DNA from 4 places in the Lutispora sp. QWL-02 genome. Region 3 is predicted to be linked to each of the others. Evidence: riboswitches for the same ligand, from Rfam matches in the RefSeq annotation. Region 3 holds a riboswitch; each other region holds the start of a gene.
What was found. A riboswitch is a leader RNA that binds a small molecule or an ion and turns the genes downstream of it on or off. The one in region 3 is predicted to bind cyclic di-GMP.
Positions count from the first base shown of each region.

Region 1: another riboswitch for cyclic di-GMP. It lies ahead of AC4HCY_RS19595 (transglutaminase-like domain-containing protein); the one in region 3 lies ahead of AC4HCY_RS04850 (chemotaxis protein CheX).
Region 2: another riboswitch for cyclic di-GMP. It lies ahead of AC4HCY_RS17500 (HD-GYP domain-containing protein); the one in region 3 lies ahead of AC4HCY_RS04850 (chemotaxis protein CheX).
Region 4: another riboswitch for cyclic di-GMP. It lies ahead of AC4HCY_RS19600 (S-layer homology domain-containing protein); the one in region 3 lies ahead of AC4HCY_RS04850 (chemotaxis protein CheX).

Region 1 covers NZ_CM177762.1:4,104,023-4,109,352, forward strand. The annotation lists gene prmC (peptide chain release factor N(5)-glutamine methyltransferase) at 1-161, opposite strand, end outside; gene AC4HCY_RS19585 (DUF1385 domain-containing protein) at 155-1,057, opposite strand; gene AC4HCY_RS19590 (tRNA threonylcarbamoyladenosine dehydratase) at 1,377-2,144, opposite strand; gene AC4HCY_RS19595 (transglutaminase-like domain-containing protein) at 2,245-3,036, opposite strand; cyclic di-GMP riboswitch class I at 3,051-3,126, opposite strand; cyclic di-GMP riboswitch class I at 3,166-3,241, opposite strand; gene AC4HCY_RS19600 (S-layer homology domain-containing protein) at 3,436-5,330, opposite strand, start outside.
Region 2 covers NZ_CM177762.1:3,678,664-3,683,993, reverse strand. The annotation lists gene AC4HCY_RS17520 (class I SAM-dependent methyltransferase) at 5-790, shown strand; gene AC4HCY_RS17515 (GNAT family N-acetyltransferase) at 877-1,614, shown strand; gene AC4HCY_RS17510 (hypothetical protein) at 1,706-2,212, shown strand; gene AC4HCY_RS17505 (hypothetical protein) at 2,253-2,642, opposite strand; cyclic di-GMP riboswitch class I at 2,994-3,078, shown strand; gene AC4HCY_RS17500 (HD-GYP domain-containing protein) at 3,190-3,768, shown strand; gene AC4HCY_RS17495 (hypothetical protein) at 3,912-4,052, shown strand; gene AC4HCY_RS17490 (SPL family radical SAM protein) at 4,380-5,270, shown strand; gene AC4HCY_RS17485 (hypothetical protein) at 5,327-5,330, shown strand, end outside.
Region 3 covers NZ_CM177762.1:1,102,578-1,107,907, reverse strand. The annotation lists gene AC4HCY_RS04860 (MATE family efflux transporter) at 1-376, opposite strand, end outside; gene AC4HCY_RS04855 (serine hydrolase) at 457-1,545, opposite strand; gene AC4HCY_RS04850 (chemotaxis protein CheX) at 1,651-2,118, opposite strand; cyclic di-GMP riboswitch class I at 2,239-2,322, opposite strand; gene AC4HCY_RS04845 (hypothetical protein) at 2,600-2,818, opposite strand; gene AC4HCY_RS04840 (amidohydrolase family protein) at 3,185-4,336, opposite strand; gene AC4HCY_RS04835 (amidohydrolase family protein) at 4,327-5,330, opposite strand, start outside.
Region 4 covers NZ_CM177762.1:4,110,955-4,116,284, forward strand. The annotation lists gene AC4HCY_RS19600 (S-layer homology domain-containing protein) at 1-2,956, opposite strand, end outside; cyclic di-GMP riboswitch class I at 3,036-3,121, opposite strand; gene AC4HCY_RS19605 (HD-GYP domain-containing protein) at 3,154-4,596, opposite strand; gene AC4HCY_RS19610 (BTAD domain-containing putative transcriptional regulator) at 4,780-5,330, opposite strand, start outside.

The sequences.
Region 1 (5,330 bases), 1.5 Mb from region 3:
TCACCGAGGACCCTGTCCCTGTATTTTATGATATCTATCCTTTTCATATCAAGTACATGACATAAAATCAATTCTGCATCCAGGATATAGCTGGGGCATCCGGATTCCCGGAGCAAAATCACACCTTCCTTTAACAGGCTTCTAATGGTATAGTCTACCACAAGTCAGCCTCCTTATCCTCCACCAAAACATTCTTCAAGGCTGTGATAGCTACCTCAATCTGGCTGTCGTCAGGCTCTCTAGTAGTGATCTTTTGCAGCCACAGGCCGGGAGCGGATATGGCGCATACAAGCTTTGAATCGCTTCTTCCTGCCCACTTTATTATCTCATAGGATATACCCGCCACTACAGGCAGGAGGAGAATCCTGGTTATCAGCCTTACAGGCAGGCTGGGCCATCGGAAAAAGGAAAAAAGCAAAATGCTCACTATCATGACGATAAACAAGAAGCTGGTACCGCATCGCGGGTGCAGTCTTTTATGCTTTCTGACATTTTCAACAGTGAGCTCTTCCCCGTTTTCATAGCAGAATATGGTCTTATGCTCAGCGCCGTGATATTCAAAAACTCTTTTTATATCCTTCATCTGTGATATAAGAGCGATATAGCCTATGAAAATAGCTATTCTTACAACTCCCTCCACCAGATTCATAAGCAGCGGGGTTTTTGATACCTTGCCCAACAAGCTCACAGCAAGTGTGGGAAGCAGTATAAACAAGCCTGTAGAAAAAGCTATGGACAATAATACGGCTATTGCTATCATATTCTTTTCCATAAACTCATCCAGCTTCGAGGCCTTCTTTTCTTCCTTCGGCTCTTCATCCTCGAAAAATTCCGCCGAAAAAGTAAGGGCCTGAACACCGATTACCATAGAATCAATAAATGCAAACATCCCCCGAATGATAGGCATCTTGGATATTTTTTTTCTATTTGCTTTAAGCTTTTCTTTTTTGAGAGCAATTTCACCATCCGGCTTTCTGACGGCTATGGCAATATCTTCGGGTCCTTTCATCATGACCCCCTCTATTACGGCCTGGCCGCCAATGCTTGTTTTCTTCATTTCAATTCCTCACAATCTATAAATAACGCAACATAGGGGAACGCAAACCACTGAAAGACACGAAAGGACACGAAATGGGTAAGAAAAGTTATAGCTAAGCCTGTCATCCTGAGCATCAGCGAAGGATCTTTGACCCTGGTGGAATACTTAAGATTCTTCACTAGCGTTCAGAATGACACGCTACGGATTCACACATAAGTTTAATATTATCGAGCCCTCAGTGTTTTCCCGTGAAAAATTCCGTGTCTTTCAGTGGTTTCCGCCTCCTCTTTATTCGCATTTTTCATCATTAATCTATTATATATTAGCTGTTTATGGATTACAATAGAATGCTTTTGCATGCTAAATCTTTGATCACTTCTCCGGCCAAAATGAGCCCCGCCACCGACGGAACGAATGAAATGCTTCCGGGCACCTGACGTCTTACGGTACATTTTCGCTTCGTATCCGGAGGACAAATACAATTATGCTTACAGCTGTTGGCCTCATCATCCATGGGTGTTATGGGGACTTCCCTGGAATATACAACCTTGAGGGATTGGATATTCCTCTTTCTAAGCTCATGCCGCATCACTTTAGCAAGAGGACAAACAGAGGTCTCATATATATCTGCCACCTCAAAGCGCGTAGGGTCCAGCTTATTCCCTGCACCCATGCAGCTGATAACGGGCACGCCTGCCGCCTTTGCACGCTGAATAAGCGTCAGCTTTGCCGAAACCGTATCTATCGCATCAACAATATAAGAGCAGCCGGAGAAATCAAATTTATCCGCATTATCCTCTGTATAAAAGGCCTGATGTATTTCAACCTTGGCTCTTGGGTTTATTTCCTGGATGCGATCCTTCATCACCTCAACCTTATGCTTGCCCACAGTCTTTCTTGTAGCAATCAGCTGGCGATTTATATTTGTAAGGCATACCTTGTCATCATCAATAAGGATAAAACTTCCGATACCGCTTCTGGCGAGGGCTTCCACGCAAAAAGAACCTACCCCGCCTATGCCGAATACGGCAACTGATGCCTTTTGTAATCTCTCCATCGCTTCCTTGCCAAGCAGCAGCTCAGTCCTTGAGAACTCGTTTAACATACTGTTTCGTCCTTCCAATCTGATTAAATTATTTCTGTCCCATTATACCACAAAAACCGCCTTTTTATTAAAGCGGTTTTTGCGTCATATATGCAGAGATTTAATATTCTTTTGACTTATTATAATCACTTTGGGCTTTGAACATGCTATAGCTTGTCCCAGTCTTATTCTTCATTGCATCATAGGTTGTGTCTATGATCTTCCAGCTTCCGTTCATGTAAACCTCGTTCCACGCGTGATATACGCTGATATCGTTTTTGTAACCCTTTATCAACTTAGCCGGTATGCCTCTGCTTCTCAGCATAGCTCCGAACAAAACCGAATAATCATAGCATATTCCTTTGCCGTCTTTCAATATTGTATCTATGTCAGGAGTATAATTTGTGCTAAGCTTGTCCATCTTATTATAATCATAGCTGATATTATTTATCATATATTCATATAAAGCTTGTACAATTTTTTCGTCATTTGATTCATCCTGTGTCAGAGCCCCAGCAAGCTTTATGGCGGCCATGTCTTCACTCCACAATATAGGCTGAGTGGATTTGAGATATACTAAATTCTCTTCAGTTATATCAGCTTTGAAGCTTTTCTTGGCCATAACCTTATATTGGATGCCTGAAGTATTCTCCAGCACGGATACGGTATAGCTGCCTTGTCCAAGCTGAAGAGGAAAAAAATCTTCTTCTTTTTGCAGATCATAGTAATATTTTGCAGAACCCTTTTCTACCATAACCTTGGTTTTTTTGTTGATTCCCGTATAAGAGATTCTAACTACGCCTTCATTTGCTTTTTTTGTATCGATAGCAATATTCGAAGAAGCATCTACAGCTATGGGATTCCATAGCATAACACCTATAATCAACATTGCAATAAATCTAATATTTTTCACTGAAAACGACCCCTTTCGGTAGCTGGCTGCCATTTTATAGGCCCTGTAGCTTTGCGTCCCCCAGTTTCCCAAGGTTTGCTATTATCGTTTGAGAGTTATCAGCTATAGCGGAAATAAAAAAACTAATCTTTCGGTAGCTGGCTGCCATTTTACAGGCCCTGTAGCTTTGCGTCCCCCAGTTTCCCGAGGTTTGCTATTATCGCTTATCAGCTGATGTTTAAATTATACAATTATTTATCTTTATTATACCATAACTATTTTAATTGTAAATAATCATTTGGACAAGTTTTGTGAATTTTCTGCACAATTATATCACTTTATTTGCGTTCTGATTTATTGCATTTATGAGGCGAAGGGGACAATGCAAATCACTTGTCCCCTTCGCTTTTACTCATTTTACTACATTTCCAATTCTGGATAATAAATATCTGTCCAATCCTCATAGCCGTTATCCAGTCTATAGTAATTGTGGCTATTGATTGCTTCTTGCATTGCTTCATAATACCACTTGGATTCAGGCAAATCCAGGAACTGTTTGGCTTCTGGCAATATCTCACCTATGGCAACTCTTCTGTCTAATACATTGTTGACTAAGGTTACGAATTCAGCTCTGGTGATATATTGATCCGGCTTGAAAGTTCCATCAGAATAGCCTTTTATCCATCCTTTTTCTGCTGCGGAGTTGATATATCTATTTGCCCAATGTCCGGCAATATCTGAGAATTTATCGCTTTCAAAAGGACTTAACTTATCAAACTTCGAAGCAATTACAGCCATTTCCGCTCTTGTGATATAGTTACCCGGTCTAAAGGTTCCATCAGTATAGCCTGTAACTATTCCACCTTTAGCCAAAGTAGCAATGTGTATATTTGACCATCTGTTTTTCGCTACATCAGAGAATTTATGAGCATCAGTCTTTATACTGTTTCTGTATTCAACGGTCAGAAGCCTATAAAATACTGCAGCAACTTCATCTCTGGTGATATAGCCTTCAGGCTTTACTGTGCCGTCAGGATAACCTTGAATGTATTGGAAGTGATCTCCCTTATTCAACTGCGGCAAGCCTGCAGGAATCGGCTCATCAGGAATCACTACTATCTGATCTGGCTTATCTGGTTTATCCGGCTTATCTGGCTTATCTGGCCTTTCAGGCTTTTCTGGTGGGTCTGATTTTTTTGTAAAGTTAGCAGTAAAGGTCTTATCTCCCATTACCTTATCATCAGTTCCAGGTAATGCTGGAGTCCAGCCACTGAAATAATATCCGGAATTTGCAACAGGTGTTGGTGCTTCTTTATAGATTTCTCCATGTAATATCTTGTCTATTCTTGTTCCACCAGCTAAACTTCCATTAGGTCCTGCTTGATAAGTTATGGTGTATTCATTTAGTGCCCATTGTGCTATAAGGGTTATATCATATTGTGGCATTTTGAATTTATCTCCAGGATAATATGCTCCACTTTGGAATTCAGGTGCTTCTGGCACCTGGCTTGCCCTGTATGGTTCATATTCATACCCTTGTGCCATCCAATATTTAAAGTGATATCCAACAGGATTGGTAAATCCATTCGTTAAAACTGTTACTTCTGTTCCTGTAAGGTATGGATTGTTAGGATCTAACATTGTTCCAGCACCTTCATTAGGATTATAATTCACGTTATGCCACTGCTCTTCATCTACTACATAGTATACTGTTTCAACATTGCTGGCAGCATTTGCACTTACTGTCAGGCTTCCAGGCTGACCATCCTTCACCTTGTATCCGGTGGTTACTGAAGGATGAGCTATGCTTATTACTTGACCTACATATCCTGTTCCGGTTACCGGTGTCGTTACCCCAGGTACTGCATTTGTTGTTCCGTCTATATAGTAGTTTACTGTGTAGCCAAACTGCTGATCTTCGTCTACTACATAGTATACTGTTTCAACATTGTTGGCAGCATTTGCACTTACTGTCAAGTTTCCAGGCTGACCATCCTTCACCTTGTATCCAGTGGTTACTGAAGGATGAGCTATGCTTATTACTTGACCTACATATCCTGTTCCGGTTACCGGTGTCGTTACCCCAGGTACTGCATTTGTCGTTCCATCTATATAGTAGTTTACTGTGTAGCCAAACTGCTGATCTTCATCTACTACATAGTATACTGTTTCAACATTGTTGGCAGCATTTGCACTTACTGTCAAGCTTCCAGGCTGACCATCCTTCACCTTGTATCCAGTGGTTACTGAAGGATGAGCTATGCTTATTACTTGACCTACATATCCTGTTCCGGTTACCGGTGTCGTTACCCCAG
Region 2 (5,330 bases), 1.9 Mb from region 3:
CAACATGGAAGGAATTGCAAAGTATTATGAGGGTTACGATGAAGAGTCAAGATTGATCAAGGACAATTCTCACAAGGTTGAATTCATTTCAACAACTCATGTGCTGGATAAGAAGATAAAAAAAGATGCGAGGATATTGGAAGTTGGGGCAGGAACCGGAAGATATTCATTCTACTATCTCAATAAAGGACATATGATTACGGCATTGGATATTGTACAGAAAAATGTTGAGTTGATGATGGAAAAGGCCAGGACAATTGAGTCGAAAAATATAGAAATAAAGCTTGGCGATGCAAGGAACTTATCGCAGTTTGATTCAAATACTTTTGATGTTGTTTTATGCCTGGGGCCTATATATCATCTTTCAAAGCTGGAAGACCGGATTAAATGCATAGGTGAATGTATGAGGGTATTGAAGCCAGGCGGCATTTTGGCTGTTGCATATATAAATAGATATGCTCAATACGTTATTCAAATAAGCAGGGATAAAAATTATATTAATGATGAATCCTTAAGAAGTATAACTAAATCTGGAATCGAATCAGAGGAAGGTGAAAATTGTTTTTATTTTTCAACTTACGATGAAATGGAAGAAACTATGGCCGGTTTTAGTGCAGAAAAATTAGAGCATGTTGGAACCGACGGGATAGTTCACATGATGAGGGATAATATAAATGCTTTAGATGAGAGTGAGCTAGAGAAATGGTTGGATTATCACTTTATGACATTTGATAACCCTTCTCTCATAGGATATAGCTTACATAATTTGTACGTGTGCAAAAAGAAATAGCATTCCATATAACAGAGGTTTATGGATTTGCTGAATAAAGATTCTCAAAGAAAAAATTTCAATATGATGAGAGGAGAAGAACTTAATTGAACTTCACATTTCAAGATTATTACTATGGCTACTTGAGCATAGATAAAAAGGAACTTGAAATAGGTAAAAGGATATTTAGCTCTGATCAAAGAAATAAACCTTTAAATGGCCAATTTGTACAATACCTGATATCAACACATATAGATGGAAGATTGATTTTTTCAGTAGCACCTCAATATTATGATGATTTATTTGAGTTTATTAAAGGACAAGCTGTTGACGATGCAGATGAGATAATTGAGATGCTTGACATTTTTTTCAGCAATAAATTAGAAAGCTTTAAGTTGAGGAAGATGTATAGATTAATTCCTGGCGAAGATTATGATATATGGAGTTCATCGAATTCGTCTGCCGTGAAATTAACCAAGGAAATTTTCATGGAGGCTTTAGAAAATATAGATGAAGCGGAGAAAACGGAAGCCTGGGAGAGCAAAAAAGGTGAAATCTTAGAAGGCAGGAAGTTTGTTGTACTTGATGGTAAGAAAGTCGTATCCGCATGCAAAATTTCTGATATAGATTTTGGCGGAGGGAATATTGCTGTATGGACTGATTCGGCTTATAGGAATAAAGGATTTGGAAAAGAAGTCGTGACCGAAGCAGTGAAATGGTGTGTCAATAATAGCATTCTTCCTATATACTGGGTTGATGCTGAAAATACTGCTTCAATCAGTCTGGCCAAGGGTTTAGGCTTTGAAGTCAAATCTCAGGAGGTTGTTGCTTCGATAACATTATAAATTCTTGTATAGGGATCAGACCTTACAGAGCATTGCTCTAAATTAGTGTTTTATGCGGATAAGGATGATTTATATTTTTCGAGGTGAGGATATGAAAAAAGTTTATGTTATTTTTGCTGTATTTTTATTGCTGCTTGGAATTTCTGCCTGCTTCAGATTCTCCATCGTCGGAGTAAACAGAGACGGGCTTGAGGGCGATGCTCGTAAATCTCAAAAAATAGATGATAGCTGGCAGGTATCCAAATCTGTGACGGACGATCTTGGTGCATTGCTGTTTTATGATAAGCATTTAAATGATTTTACTTACTCCATTTATTTGAACAGAAAAGGATTCTCATTCGGATATTTTTTCCGCTCAGGCGGGGGTACCAGCGGCATTTCCAATGGTATTAGGGCCTTCAATTACGGCAGTTCCATGGCTTTAATTTCCATGAATAAGGTGAATGTGGCCCGAATTGAATGCGTGTCGGAAACTGGTCTAATACAAGACGCCGTTTATATGGTAGAGCCTTTCCATTTGCGCGAATTTGGCGGAACTAAACCAGGCTCACCGGTGTATGTAGAAAAAAGAATTAGAAAAATATTAGCAAGCCCCTAAAAATATCAAATAAATTTTAGGGGCTATAACTATTTTAGAACTATTTACGGAAGTAGCTGACCGGATACTTTTTACCTATGGCGGCATTCGCACCCAAATGAGGATAGTAGTCTTCACTATGTTCTATTCGGCATAGTACAGGACCATATGTTGTTATTTTTGCACTTGTCTCTCTGTTTCCGCAATGACGGCATTCCAACCAAGATGCGCCGTACATTCTAAAGTGATGATGAGGATAATCATAGTAAATACATGATTCTACTGGTATGTCAGGACCACCGGCACAGCTTCCTGTATATCTGTCAGCTTGCTGTTCACAAGAGCTGCATTCATTTGGGTCTTGTCCTGGTATGTTGGCATATGTATTGGAAATAAGCACACATAATACAAGTAGAATGATCAGGAGTTTTTTTGAAATTTTTTTAAACATAATCACACCTCCAAAATCTGATTCATGCGCAAACATGCTAATAAAAAATATGAAAAATATTTAAAGTTTATACCATTCAGTAAATAAAAATACAGTTATCTCTTTCTAAAACTTTATAGTGGCTTACATGAGCAGAAAGCTAAGCTTGCTGCTCTTTTTCATACCTATTTCAATATATGACAACAGCGTACAAAAACAAACAGTTATTGACATAAAAGGTAATTGGAAATATAATGGTAATGTTGTTTGAATAAACAATTCCTTTTCGCAATAATATCAATTCACAGCTATAAACACAGCAGGATTTACAGCAAATGCAATTAAATATTATTTTAGTATTACTGTTATGCTATATGATAATGGCAAACTTATCGAAAGGTAGGGGCGCAAAGCTACGAGTCTAAGGTGGAAACACTATGACAGTCGGGCCGCCAAGATAGAGTTTTTTTAAGCCATGGCCATTATAGCGCCATGGCTTTTATAATTTTAGGATTTTATATAGATACTATATAAGAAAAATGAAGTATAATTTTGAGGTGAATTCGTTGTGTCCAATGATAATGATTTTGATCTGTTTGAGAGCAACATTGATGATCTGCTGAAGCTGCTGAAATTTGATTCCAATACCTACAAGCATTCGATGAATGTAGCTCAATATTCAAAAAAATTTACTGAGCTGCTGGGTGATGAAGTTAATATTAATACGATCTATTATTCCGGCTTGTTCCATGATATTGGTAAAATAAAAGTTGACTCCAGTATACTGAATAAAAAAAGTGAGCTTAAGCCTGAAGAATTTAGCAGCATGATGAAGCATTCTCAGTTTGGTTATAACATATTAAAGCGAACTCATATGCCCAAGGAAATGAAGTTTGCAGCATTCTTTCATCATGAGCGCTGGGATGGAAAGGGTTATCCCTGGCATTTGGAGGCGGGGCAGATCCCTAAAGTAGCAAGGCTTATAAGCATATGTGACGTATTTGACGCATTGACTTCCGACAGACCTTATAGAAAGGCATATTCAATAGAAAAGGCATTAAATATTATGCAGAATTCAAAAGGGCAATTCGACCGGGAATTATTTAAAGCATTTATTGACAACTTGGATTCAATAATCGATAGGTAGGAATTTAATAAATTATCAGGCAGGTGAGAAAAATCACCTGTTTTTACTTTATCGGTATTAAGCATATAGGTTATGACAATCGTAACTGGTATAATAATAGCAAGAACATATAATTTATAATCAAGTGTAATGGAGGGGTTTTTATGAAGTCTGCTGATCTATACCATCGATTGGAACGGGATTTTATCTCGGAAAACATGAGAGATAACTGGGCGAAATACATGGGCGAATTAGAAGAGTATCTTTCTCCTAATTTCAAAGAAAGAATCATTAGCAAAGCTTAGAGAGAATAGAGTATCTATATATAATTTACATGTGCCGTTGGATAACTTCAGCGAATATTCAACAAGCAAGACTTTAGCTGATGTTCTTATTACAGGCATTTCAGCCAACAATGAAGATTACTCAGAAGTTCATGAGCTTGAGCGGAAAAGCCGCATTAATATTCTAGGAGGAACACATTATTCCACTGAAAAATTTGCATGTCAAAAGATGTGTACTTATTTTGAAAAGCTTGGACTCGTCTCTGCCTTTATTGAAGGAGAACCGGTATATGAGGATATGTAAGCTTATTATGTGATAAAAAGTGATTGAACAAAGAGGAGAGCATTATGCATGAAACAGAAGTAAAGGGTATCCTATCAGCTCAAAACGGAATGAATATATACCGCGGCTGTACTCATGGATGCATTTATTGTGATTCGAGGAGCAAGTGTTATCAGATGCATCATGATTTTGAAGATATAGAAGTTAAGATAAATGCGGCAGAACTTTTAGAGGATGCTTTGCGCAGAAAAAGGAAAAAATGCATAATCGGCACCGGGGCAATGAGCGATCCATATATTCATCTGGAGGAAAAATTGGGCAACACCAGAAAATGCATTGAGCTTATTCATCACTATGGATTCGGACTGGCTATACAGACCAAGTCCGCAAGAATTCTAAGAGACCTGGAACTGTTCAAAAAAATTAATGAAAAGTCAAAGTGTGTAGTACAGATGACCCTTACTACTTATGATGAAGCTTTGAATAAGGTCATCGAACCCAATGTGAGCACCACAAGAGAACGGTTTGAAGCGTTGAAGATAATGCGCGATAACGGAATCCCTACGGTAGTCTGGTTGAGTCCTGTTTTACCGTTTATCAATGATACGGAGGAAAATATCCTGGGGATTTTGGATTACTGTATAGAGGCGAAAGTACATGGCATCATCTGCTTTGGCATAGGATTGACCCTAAGAGAGGGGAACCGGGAATACTTCTATAAGAAGTTGGATGAGCATTTTCCCGGGATGAAAGGCAGATATATTGAAAAGTACGGCTATGCATATCAAGTAAGCAGCCCTAACAACGGCAAGCTGATGAGCATGGTGAAAAGAATATGCAGATCCCATGGTATATTGTGTGACATTAATGAATGCTTCAGCTATCTTCACAAATTTGAGGATAAAAATGAGTATGAGCAATTGATGTTGCCGGGACTGGATAAGCTGGGGGAATAGGTTGAATAAAGTTATCTGTGTTAAAAAATGCTGTGAAGTTAGAGGGGGATTCTAATATGA
Region 3 (5,330 bases):
TGATCACTTCAGGATCTTTGACTATGGCAGTGAATATTGACCTGGCAAAAATAATGCCTAAAGTACCCAGTATCAGCGCCACTATTATTCCCAGGCTTATAGCAAGCCCTGCTATGTATTCCGCCCTTTCATTATCCTTTGCCCCTATATTTCTGGCTACAAGTGCTGTAGCGCCTATGCCTATAGCTCCCATGACATTGCCCAGGGTAAACATGATCTGTACCCCTAAGTTTACACCTGCAATATCCGCTGCCGTAAGCCTTCCTACCATTGCGGTATCAGCTGTCCAGACAAGCGTATGAGCCATCATCTCTGCGATTGCAGGCAATGCCAAAGCAAAGATTCTGCTGTCCATTCTTTTATCTATCAAAGCCATATGATCCTCCAAATAATCTTTTTCGCAATATATATTGTACCAAACACTGATAAATACTCCAATAAAAATTTAAGGCTCCTTCAATTTAAAGGAGCCTGTGAATGATTCTCAACAGCTGTTCGCTTTGCCATATAATTGTATATTTCTTTTGCCAGAGCCCTATATGCAGCCTGCACCGATGTTTGGCTGCCTAAGCTCATAACAACCATAATATATGGATTATCCTTCAAATATATTATGCCTGCATCATTATATACGCCGCTGTCATTGGTTCCCGTCTTATGGGCTACCGGAGATTTATATCCGATGCCCTGGGGCAGCCTGTTGCTGTAAATATTGTTTCTCAGGGATTCATCAAAATATTTGCTGTTAGCCTCCCCGAAGGTCTTGCCCTCATAAAGCAGATCCAAGATATGCCCCAGATCCCTTGGCGTGGTCCTGGGTCCTTTGCTGGCGCCGTACCTTTTGATGTTTTCATTATATGACATAGCCGGAGCAGGGCCTATCTCACTATATACATAGGTATTCTTCAGCCCCAGCTCTAAAAAAACTTCATTGAGCTTAACGTTGCCGAAATGCCTCAGCAATGTATTAAAATATCCGTTAACGGAATGAGTTATCATCTTATAGGTGAGCTGCTTCATGTTATACTTGCTTCCTGTAATTTCATCCGTATACTCTTTATCGATATCCAACTCTCCCAAATTATTTAAATAATATACCACTGCCGCCGCTGCCAGCTTGCAGGTTGACGCCGTCTGGAAAAAGCCCTCGCCTTCAAACTTGTCGGATAGCTTGCTGCCGTTGTAATCATATTCATAGCCTGTTTTTAATTCCTTTATATATATGCCTATGGTACCTTTTCCGCCGTTTTTCGCAAAGCTATTCACTTGTTTCTTTACCATGGCATCAATATCATCATAGAAGCGCTTTTCCGCCTCTGCCATCCTTTGCTCTTCTATCTCTGAGTCCTGCCCGTCCTCCTGCCAATCCGGATCACTTATCAACCCCTCGAAGGGCAGCCTATTTTTCTGCACCGCGTCTCCTGTTGTCTCGTCTTGCTGAGCTGATGCATTGGGCTCTGTAAGCCCTTCGCAGCATGGCAAAATAACAGAGGTAAAAGTAAATGATAAAATAAGAATGAAAGTCAAGATTCTTTTATTATTCACGAAACCACCCAGCCTTCCAGAAATTAAGAAGCAACAAAAGTTCTCCTGAATTTTAGATATGCTGTAGGACGGGTGGATATTACATCAAATTGACTGTTTTACCTATCAGTTTTCTACATATGATATATCCAGTTCTATTTTAGCGTTATCGTCTAATATTAAGGGTATGCACACAACCGTTGATTTAGCTGCACTTAATTGCATGTTATCTCCGGTTAAGACTGTGGGAGGCGTTATATCCACATGAATATTTTTTTTCGAAAAAATTGTTGCCGTATTCCCTAATATCATATTGCACAGCTCTGCAATGGCGCTTTTGGACATTTCATCGAGGGTCTGTATAGGCATTCCGCCCATCATTGCAGAAACGATCTTATAAGCTGTTTCATAATCAAAAGATACTACTACATTTCCGCGAATTTTACCTGCCAGGCCTATTATAATCATAACTTTGTCGCCGGTATATGGTGTGGCTTTAACATATAGCTCTCCAATGGCAGGCTCAAATCCAGTGGTTTGCCTTATCACGCTTCGACTTGCTGTGATGAATGGATTTATATATTCAACGTTCATTTACTGGCTCTCCTTTTATATGTAATTTTTGCTGCTTTAAACGGGATATACACCAATCCCGCTTACAAATCAAAAAAACCATAGTACAAATTTACCACGGTTTGAATAAGACAGTACTCCTATTGCAGCCCGACTATCGTAGTGTCCCACATTAGACTCGTAGCTTTGCGTCCCTGACTTTCGACAGGTTTGCCCATTATTGATTATACAAATTATTTTTATATTACCATCTGAAAATTGATATGTCAATATTTATCTTCTTTTCGGCATGCTGCATAACAGGCTATATCGTGAAGTTAGGTTGTCAATCCTTGAGTCGTTTACCTTTACAGGAGAGCTTTATTGAAGAAATGACATAATCCACCAGAGGTTATGGACAGGTCTTTTAAAAAAGTATATAGGTATTTTGAGATGAAGAAACTGTGCCATGAGGAGGAACCTGAGCGTTATATGGATGTCAGGCATGTATGCAAATGTGGTTCTATGCTGTCTTAGCTTTGGTTTCTACCAGTTCTATATCAGCTATGTGAAAATCGGCTCTGTTTGTTACGATCCAATCGAAATACTGATAATAAACCTTGAAACAGCTTCCTTTCTTATAAGGAAATCCATGCTTCTGATACCAATCCGTCTTCAATCTTACCTTGTCCCCATAATTATAGCTGCTGCACTCATATTCTTCGCATTGATCCGGTTTCATTTGATAATCCGCTCCTTTAAAATTATTTTATAACGTGCAAGCTCCAAACCTCATAATATAAAGAAAATAAAGACCTCCTAATCCATAGAAAGATATAGGAGGTTAAGAAACTCTGTATCTAAATGTTTAATATAGTGTCACTGCTCAAAATTAAGGTAATCTGTAAACAGGCATCATAAAATACAGTTTACATAATTGCCCCCTAATCTTAACTCAATTATAGTTTTCACACCCTTCAATGTCAAATGCTTCACCTCAGATGGTAGCAACTGTGAGACTATATAGAAGGCATGAATCGATTTAGATGTGTATCTTTAAGAATACTTCCATTTCTCTCCTTCTACATAGCTTGAACTATATTCATCTTTATTTTTTATATACTACTTCACCATTAATAATTGTATAGGCAACAGTTGCATTCGTATCTACCGCAGGCATCCCCTTAAAAATAACTATGTCTGCATCCTTACCTTCCTCAATAGAACCTACTCTGTCTTCAATGCCCAATATCTTGGCAGGATTGATTGTCAGCATATTGAGCACTCTCTCTATATCTCCGCCAAAACGAATTACTTCACCGGCTTGTATAATGATTACCTCCGGGTTTAATATGGGACCGTCAGTCATTATCGCACAGTTTACTCCTTTTTTGTCCAATTCCACCAGGACTCCTATGTCGATTTTGCCGCACTCCCCCGGCAGTAAAGGTACACCAATAGGTCCATAAATAACTCCTCTGCAGCCCGAGTCGACTATATCATCAATAAAATCACCGGCTCCCCAAGCATGATCAAGGGTAAACTCCACATTAAATTCCTTTGCTATCCTAATAGTTGTAAGCATATCAAACTGCTCGCAATGGACCTTGATGGGTATTTCCCTTCTAAGCACTCTGCAGACATTTTCCAACCCTGTATCATAAGGCACCATGGATGATCCATCATCCTTAGCTCCTGCCCTTTTATCCATGTATTCCTTTCCCTTAATAAGGGTCTCTCTCATAACTTGCGCGATTCCCATTCTGGTCATAGGCACTTGGTTGCGCTTACCATAGACTCCCTTTGGATTACCGCCTAAGGCCATTTTTAAAGCTACAGGGTTTTTTATGCACATATCCTCAATACTGTTGCCATAGGATTTTACTGCACATACTAAGCCGCCCACCACATTGCCGCTTCCCGGAGCAATTGCAGAGGTTGTTATTCCGGCTCTCCTGACTCTCTCAAACATTTTTGAACCGGTATCGATAGAATATATTGATTGGACCTCCGGAGTAGCATTTTTTGTCATCTCATTCAAATCCTGATCGCTCATATCGGTGCCAAAACCACCTATATGGCTGTGGGCATCAATAATTCCCGGTATTACAACCATGCCTTCCGCATCAATCACATTATTGCAGCTGCATTTTAAATTTACACCAACCTCTTTTATCTTTCCATAAGAAATAAGGATATCTCCTTTTTCAATAACTTTTCCGGAACAAGTATATATTTTAGCATTTTTAATCACCAGCATGAAGCAACCCTCCTGGAATTTAGGATATTCTCACCATTTATATAGACTGCTTCAGCCCTCGCGGCATATGTCTCAATAGGATTAGCAGACCATATAGATAAATCAGCATCTTTGCCTATTTCAACAGAACCGATCCTATTATCAACACCCAATATTTTAGAAGGTATTGAGGTAATCATTTTGAGTACGTCTTCACTGTCCAGGCCATTCTTGTAATATAATATGGCATTCCATAACAGAGATTCTTTGCCTGACGCTGCATTATCTCCGCAAGAACTGATGGCAATATCCATATCTTCTTCTACCAATCTTTTTATTGCAAAAAAGTCTACTATAGAGTTTTTATACGACATGGCACAGGTCAAATCTCCAAGAACTATGCCTGCCCTCCTGCCGAGTATCTTGGTGACATCCTTATGAATGCCGAAGGCGCCTATAAATACTACATCTATATCGAAATCCTTCAAAGCCATTTCTGCTGCATCCATATCGGCCTTTGTGCTGCAGTTTATGAAAAGAGGCATTTCTTTGTCCAAGACCTTCAATAAGGCTTCATAATCCCCATTATAGTCCTTCTCTTTTTTCCCTTTGTATTCTAAAGCTTTCCTCAGGGCTTCCGTCAGAAGAGAGAAAGCTCCCATCTTGGTCATAGGGGTGAGGTTTTTTGAGCCATATAATTTTTTTGTTTCTGCTGTTATAGAGGATATCATTGCTGCCTTTTCCTTCACCAGCATTTTATATGGATGATCGCCATAAGTCTTAAATACCGCCGCATTGCCTCCTATAACATTTTTCGTTGATGGAGTTATACCTGCACTTGTTACACCGTATTCAAAAACTCTTTGGAACATCATGCTGTCCTGATCAAAGGAATAAACCACATCCATAGCCGGAGTGACCGGGTTGGAGTGCTCGTTCAAATCATTATCATCCCATCCGGGCCCCATGCATCCCCAGATATTAAGAGAATCAATGAGGCCGGGCAATATGACCT
Region 4 (5,330 bases), 1.5 Mb from region 3:
CACCTACACCGCCATTTGCATCATAGGTTAACTCTGTTTCTGGTACTATGTCTCCCCATTGAGCGGTCAAGATCATATTTTCGGTAATAGTAAGCTTATCATTTGGATAATAAATCTTTCCACTTGCCGATTCTTTCCACCCAATGAATACTTTACCTGTTGGTGGTGTAATGCTTATTGCCGATAAAACAACTGCAGCTGTACCCATACAGTAAGAATTTGGATCAGCAATACTTCCATTTCCACCATTTACAGCATAGGTTATTTTGTAGATTTTTACATTCCACACAGGGAACAGCTCTAAATCATCGTAAACTGGCATACTAAAGTCAAATGGAACAAATGTATCATTTACAAACCAATACCAACCTAGGAAATCAGCTTCACTCAATCCTTCCGGTGTGTCTTTTATTAATTCACTTTCAACAATAGTCGCACCATGGTCAACTGTGAAAGTATTAGTTGAACCACCTGTTCCTTGTGTCACATGAGCTATTGCGTTGTGAACCGGAGGAACCCATTTTGCGTAAAGTATCAGATTCCCAGCCGGCATAGTGGCGCCTGCAAATACAAAAGCATCGCCCGCCGTGGCCTCGTTATTATACCATCCTTTAAAAATATAACCGTCACTGCTGCGGGTTGTAACATCAACCGTGTACTCACCTAATGCTTTGTCGGAAATATCTGCTTCATATGGAATGTTCGCAGCCGTGGCATTCCCTGTTGAATCATTCTTCTGAAAAGTAATATTATATTTATTTCTTGTGTATTTAATTTTAAACTCATATTTACCCGTAGCACTATTGTATGTGGAATACTGCGAGCCGTCATTCGGCGTTGATTTTACAGTAAACCCGGGAATAGCAATATAGTCTTCTATTGTTAGGTACATTGATGATTGAGTAAAGTAATAAGGGGCACGTACCTGAGGATATCCTGAGACATCTTCCAAATAGAAGATGGCATACTGAGTATTCCCCGCTGTTGCTCCATAGACTGTAAGATTGGCATTTGGCATAACAGGTGCCGATGTATAGAATGTGCTACCATTTTTAGTAGTGTACCATATATATGCAGGATACGCATTAACTGCCTGATTCCACCAATATGAAGTATTCGCACCTTGTTTAATGCTATTAAATGTTAGCAGTACGTTATTATTACTCTTTCTCTTAAATTGGAGTGTATATCTATCACGATCATAGTACACATTCTTAATAGCAGATCCATCACCCAATATAGTGACGTTCACTGCATTCGTCTTTGTTGAATTAAGATGAAACCCTGTATAGCTTCTGGAGTCATAACCCGCGTTTGCACCGGTTTGCCCTGTTTTAGCAGCAGTTTCTTTGTAAGTGTACCCGTCATCATTGGCATTTTCCTGCCAATATACTACCGTATATGGAGTATTAGTATTAGCCTGCCATACAGCATAGAGCTTAATGTCCGATGTGACTGGTAAGTTAAGATTATAAGCTGATCCATTAGATGTCAGCGACCAGTACTTAAATGTATATCCGGATTTTGTTGTAGCTTCAATTGTTCCTATAGAAGATCCACCTATGATATATTTAGGTAATAAAGCACTTCCGCCTTGAGTATCAAATGTAACCTTCCAACGATCTGCTAACACAGCATATAATGTAGTATCTTGTGTAATTATTGTGCTGAAATCAAACTCTGTCCCATCAATAGTTGTTGACCAATGTGAAAATGCTTTGCCTGGTTTATTTACAACCAAAGGAACGCTTGAAGGATCGACATTTGTATTAGGTTCAATTTCTTTTGTAGCTATTACATTACCATCATAGACAAAGTATACATAACATACATCTTCAAATACTGCATTTACTTTTATAATACTATTTGTTGTAACATTCCTAGATTCAGCAAAATTTATAGGAGCCGTTTCACCTTCAACAACCCAACCGATAAATTTTTTACCTGCTGATGCTTCCGGAGTCTTGGGTTCTACTAAAAATTCTCCATTCAGAATAATCTGTGTGTCTACTAGATCACTGCCATTATAAAATTGATAGGTTGCCGCTGCAGTAGTACCAACCAAATAAATTGAGAAATGGTCTGTGCTAAATCTAACTACTCCATTATGAACTCTTGCTGGCATGTTGTTAACCCTAATCCCATCAGTTGAGGCTTTTGGAACAGACATCGTTCTAAATTCCTGAGTTTTATTCCTGCTAATCATGGTAGGTTCTAAATGATAAACCAAAATCTCATCTAAATCATTAGTGAACTCAACGCCGGAAAAACTAACTGATACTTCTCCATTTGGCTGAATTTCGATACCATTCCCGCTTAACAAAGTAATATCAAATGCTAGAAACTGTCCTAAATTAATTCCTTCATTTTCCCTAATTGCTTCTACATAATCCAAAGATTCATTATCAGATATGAGTCTTGCTGAAAGAATTGTATCATTAGGTATAACCCCGGCATCAGCAGATACTGTAATAGTAATTCCATCAATTTCAGAAGTTAAAGTTATAGGTTTCTCGATAACTGCCTCAATCTTCTCATAATAAACTACAACTTTATTCAATTCTTCATCTTCGTTTATTACAAGACTAATGGGTTGATCAGCTAAAACCTGGTATCCTTCTACTTCCGGATGAGTAATCTCTATAGTAGAGCCTACATCGCCGGAACCTGTTACCACATCCAAGCCTGGAATTGGTTCATCTGTTTCTTTAAGCAAATATTTAATTTCGTAGACCTTCTGTATTACAGGTTGTTGAATAGGATTCGCAGGGCCTCCCGGATGCCCTCCATAAACTGCATCAATAACGGTGGTCTGCTTTCCCTCTCCGCTGCTATCACCTTTTGTTTGATTTAAATTACTCAGAATAGTTTCATCAGCAAATGCTGCAATGCCCACGTTGAAAATCATTACTAATACCATCAGAAATGCGATGGATTTTTTTAACTTTCCTTTCATTTTTTCACCTCCTTCTTTAATAAGCTGAATTCGCAATTCTTGATATTTCTATAAAAAATCAGGCTGCAATATTAAATAACATTGCAGCCTGACAATCATAGCTTAGTAAGCTTTAGATTCATAGCTTTGCGTCCCTAACTTTCGCTAGGTTTGCCTTTTCATTTCTATCGAAATTAAGCATAAAAACTAAATTCCCCTTATATGGCTACTTCTTCTCTTCTCATCATTTGAACAAAGATTTTTGCCAGATATGGGTCAAATTGAGTTCCTGCTTTGCTCTCTATTTCTCTTAAAGCCTCAGCATTATTTATTGCGCTTTTGTATGGTCTGTCATTTACCATAGCATCATATGAATCTGCAATGGCAAATATTCTAACTGTATGAGGTATTTCATCCTGTTTCAAAAGTCCAGGATAACCTTTTCCATCCCATCTCTCATGGTGTATAAGTATCAATTCATCTATTGCCAATGTCTCTCTCGATGCTCCTATGATGTGGTAGCCTATCTCGCTATGACGCCTCACTCTTTCCCATTCATCACTGTTCAAAGCACCTTTTTTCTGCAATATTTGTGATGGAATACCGATTTTACCAATGTCGTGGAACTCGCATAGGAGTTTTAATTCTTCCTTTTCTATATCAGACAGGCCCAGCTTATCAGCCAACATGAGGCACAGGCCTTTGAGCCTTTCATAATGTGCCTTTGTTTCAAAGGATATCTCCTCTAGCCTATCCTTAAGATACTTGATCATTGACAGCTTCGCTTCTTTGCTCTCCGTAAGCTTATTGAAATACATCCTATCCTCGGCTTTTCTATAAATCTCAAATATGTCTTCTTCTCCATTTTTTTTAGTTGCTGCTCCAAAGCTAATGCTTATTTTGATAAAGTCAAGAGGATTTGCTATGCAGTCTTCTTTTATTCTATTTACTATAGACAAGGCAGTTTTTTCTGTAGTTTTGGGAAGCAAAACTACAAATTCATCTCCCCCCACCCTGCTGACTATATCTTCTTTTCTGAAAGCCCTCTTCATTATCTCAGCTACCCTTTTTAAAGCTTTATCGCCCATGTCATGACCAAAAGCATCATTTATAAGCTTAAGTCCGTTTAGATCACCAATTATTACACTTATGGGCAATTGTCTAAAGCTGTCCAGTCTTGAAAGCTCCTCATCAAAAAAGTCTCTGTTGTAAAGGCCTGTCAATTTATCCTTATAGCCAAAATACTCCCGCTTCTCCTCTAAATCATATATTTCTCCCCTATTTCTTATGTGGTCGGCAGACGATTCCTTTGATTTTTTGATTCTTGAAATATCATTATAAAAAAGTATTAGATAGTCTCTATCATCACTAAAAATATTGATTGAATACCATCTGTCTAATTCGTATATATGCTTTTCAAACTTTCTTCTAGTCTTTGGTATCATGTTGTAGTAAATATCCTTTATCCCAAATACATCGTTTTCATATTCCAATACTATTTCAGATATTTTTCTGCCCAGTATTCGTTCAGCCTTTATATTTGTAGCGTTTTGAAAATTATCACTTAGGCTTACCAATATATAGTCAACAAAATGTCCATCATCATTGATAAGGGCTTTAAAGCTAAGAAAAAAATCATATTTGGAAGGATACTCCATCATGTTCTCACCCCTGACTCCAATATTTTGGTCAAGCTATTGATTACACTATATCATTCGCCTGTTTCAAAATTTGTTTAGTTGGATTACATTCGTATTCTTTCCCAATTATATTTTGATTTCTTTTCGGTCACATCTGAATTACACAAAAAAAAGGAATAAAAAAAGTCCTATTTCTAGGACTTTCTATACTACATTCTTCTCTGAGGTCAGTGGCAGAAACTCAATGCTTATTTTAAAGCTATCAGGTTTAACTATGCCGGAAAAATTCTTCTTTATTCTTGTTTCAATTTCCCCTAAGCTATTTTCTTTTGCATCATGAAGCAATATGATAATCTGAGTATCATTCCAGAAGGAAAAGACATCACCCTTCCTTAAGGATTTCTCCAACACTCCTGTCATTATCCTAACCCTCTTTTTTAATTCTTCTATATCACATCTGTTTTTATCATCACATCTCAAAGTAATAAGGCTTATGAAATCTGATTTTCCATCTCTTAATTCTTTTCTTTTTTGAATATTAAATAAAAACTTAAAATAATCCGTATCGCATAACATAGCTCCATTAAGGGAGCTGTCCTCTAGTCTTGTTTTAATATTTCCAATGTCCGTTTCGCCTTTTTCATCATAGTAGTCTTGTATTTTTCTATAAATATTTTTTAAACCTGGAGAAGATTTAATACCCATTTCTTTACTAAGTAACGAAGTTATATATTCATAATGACTCATGGCATTAT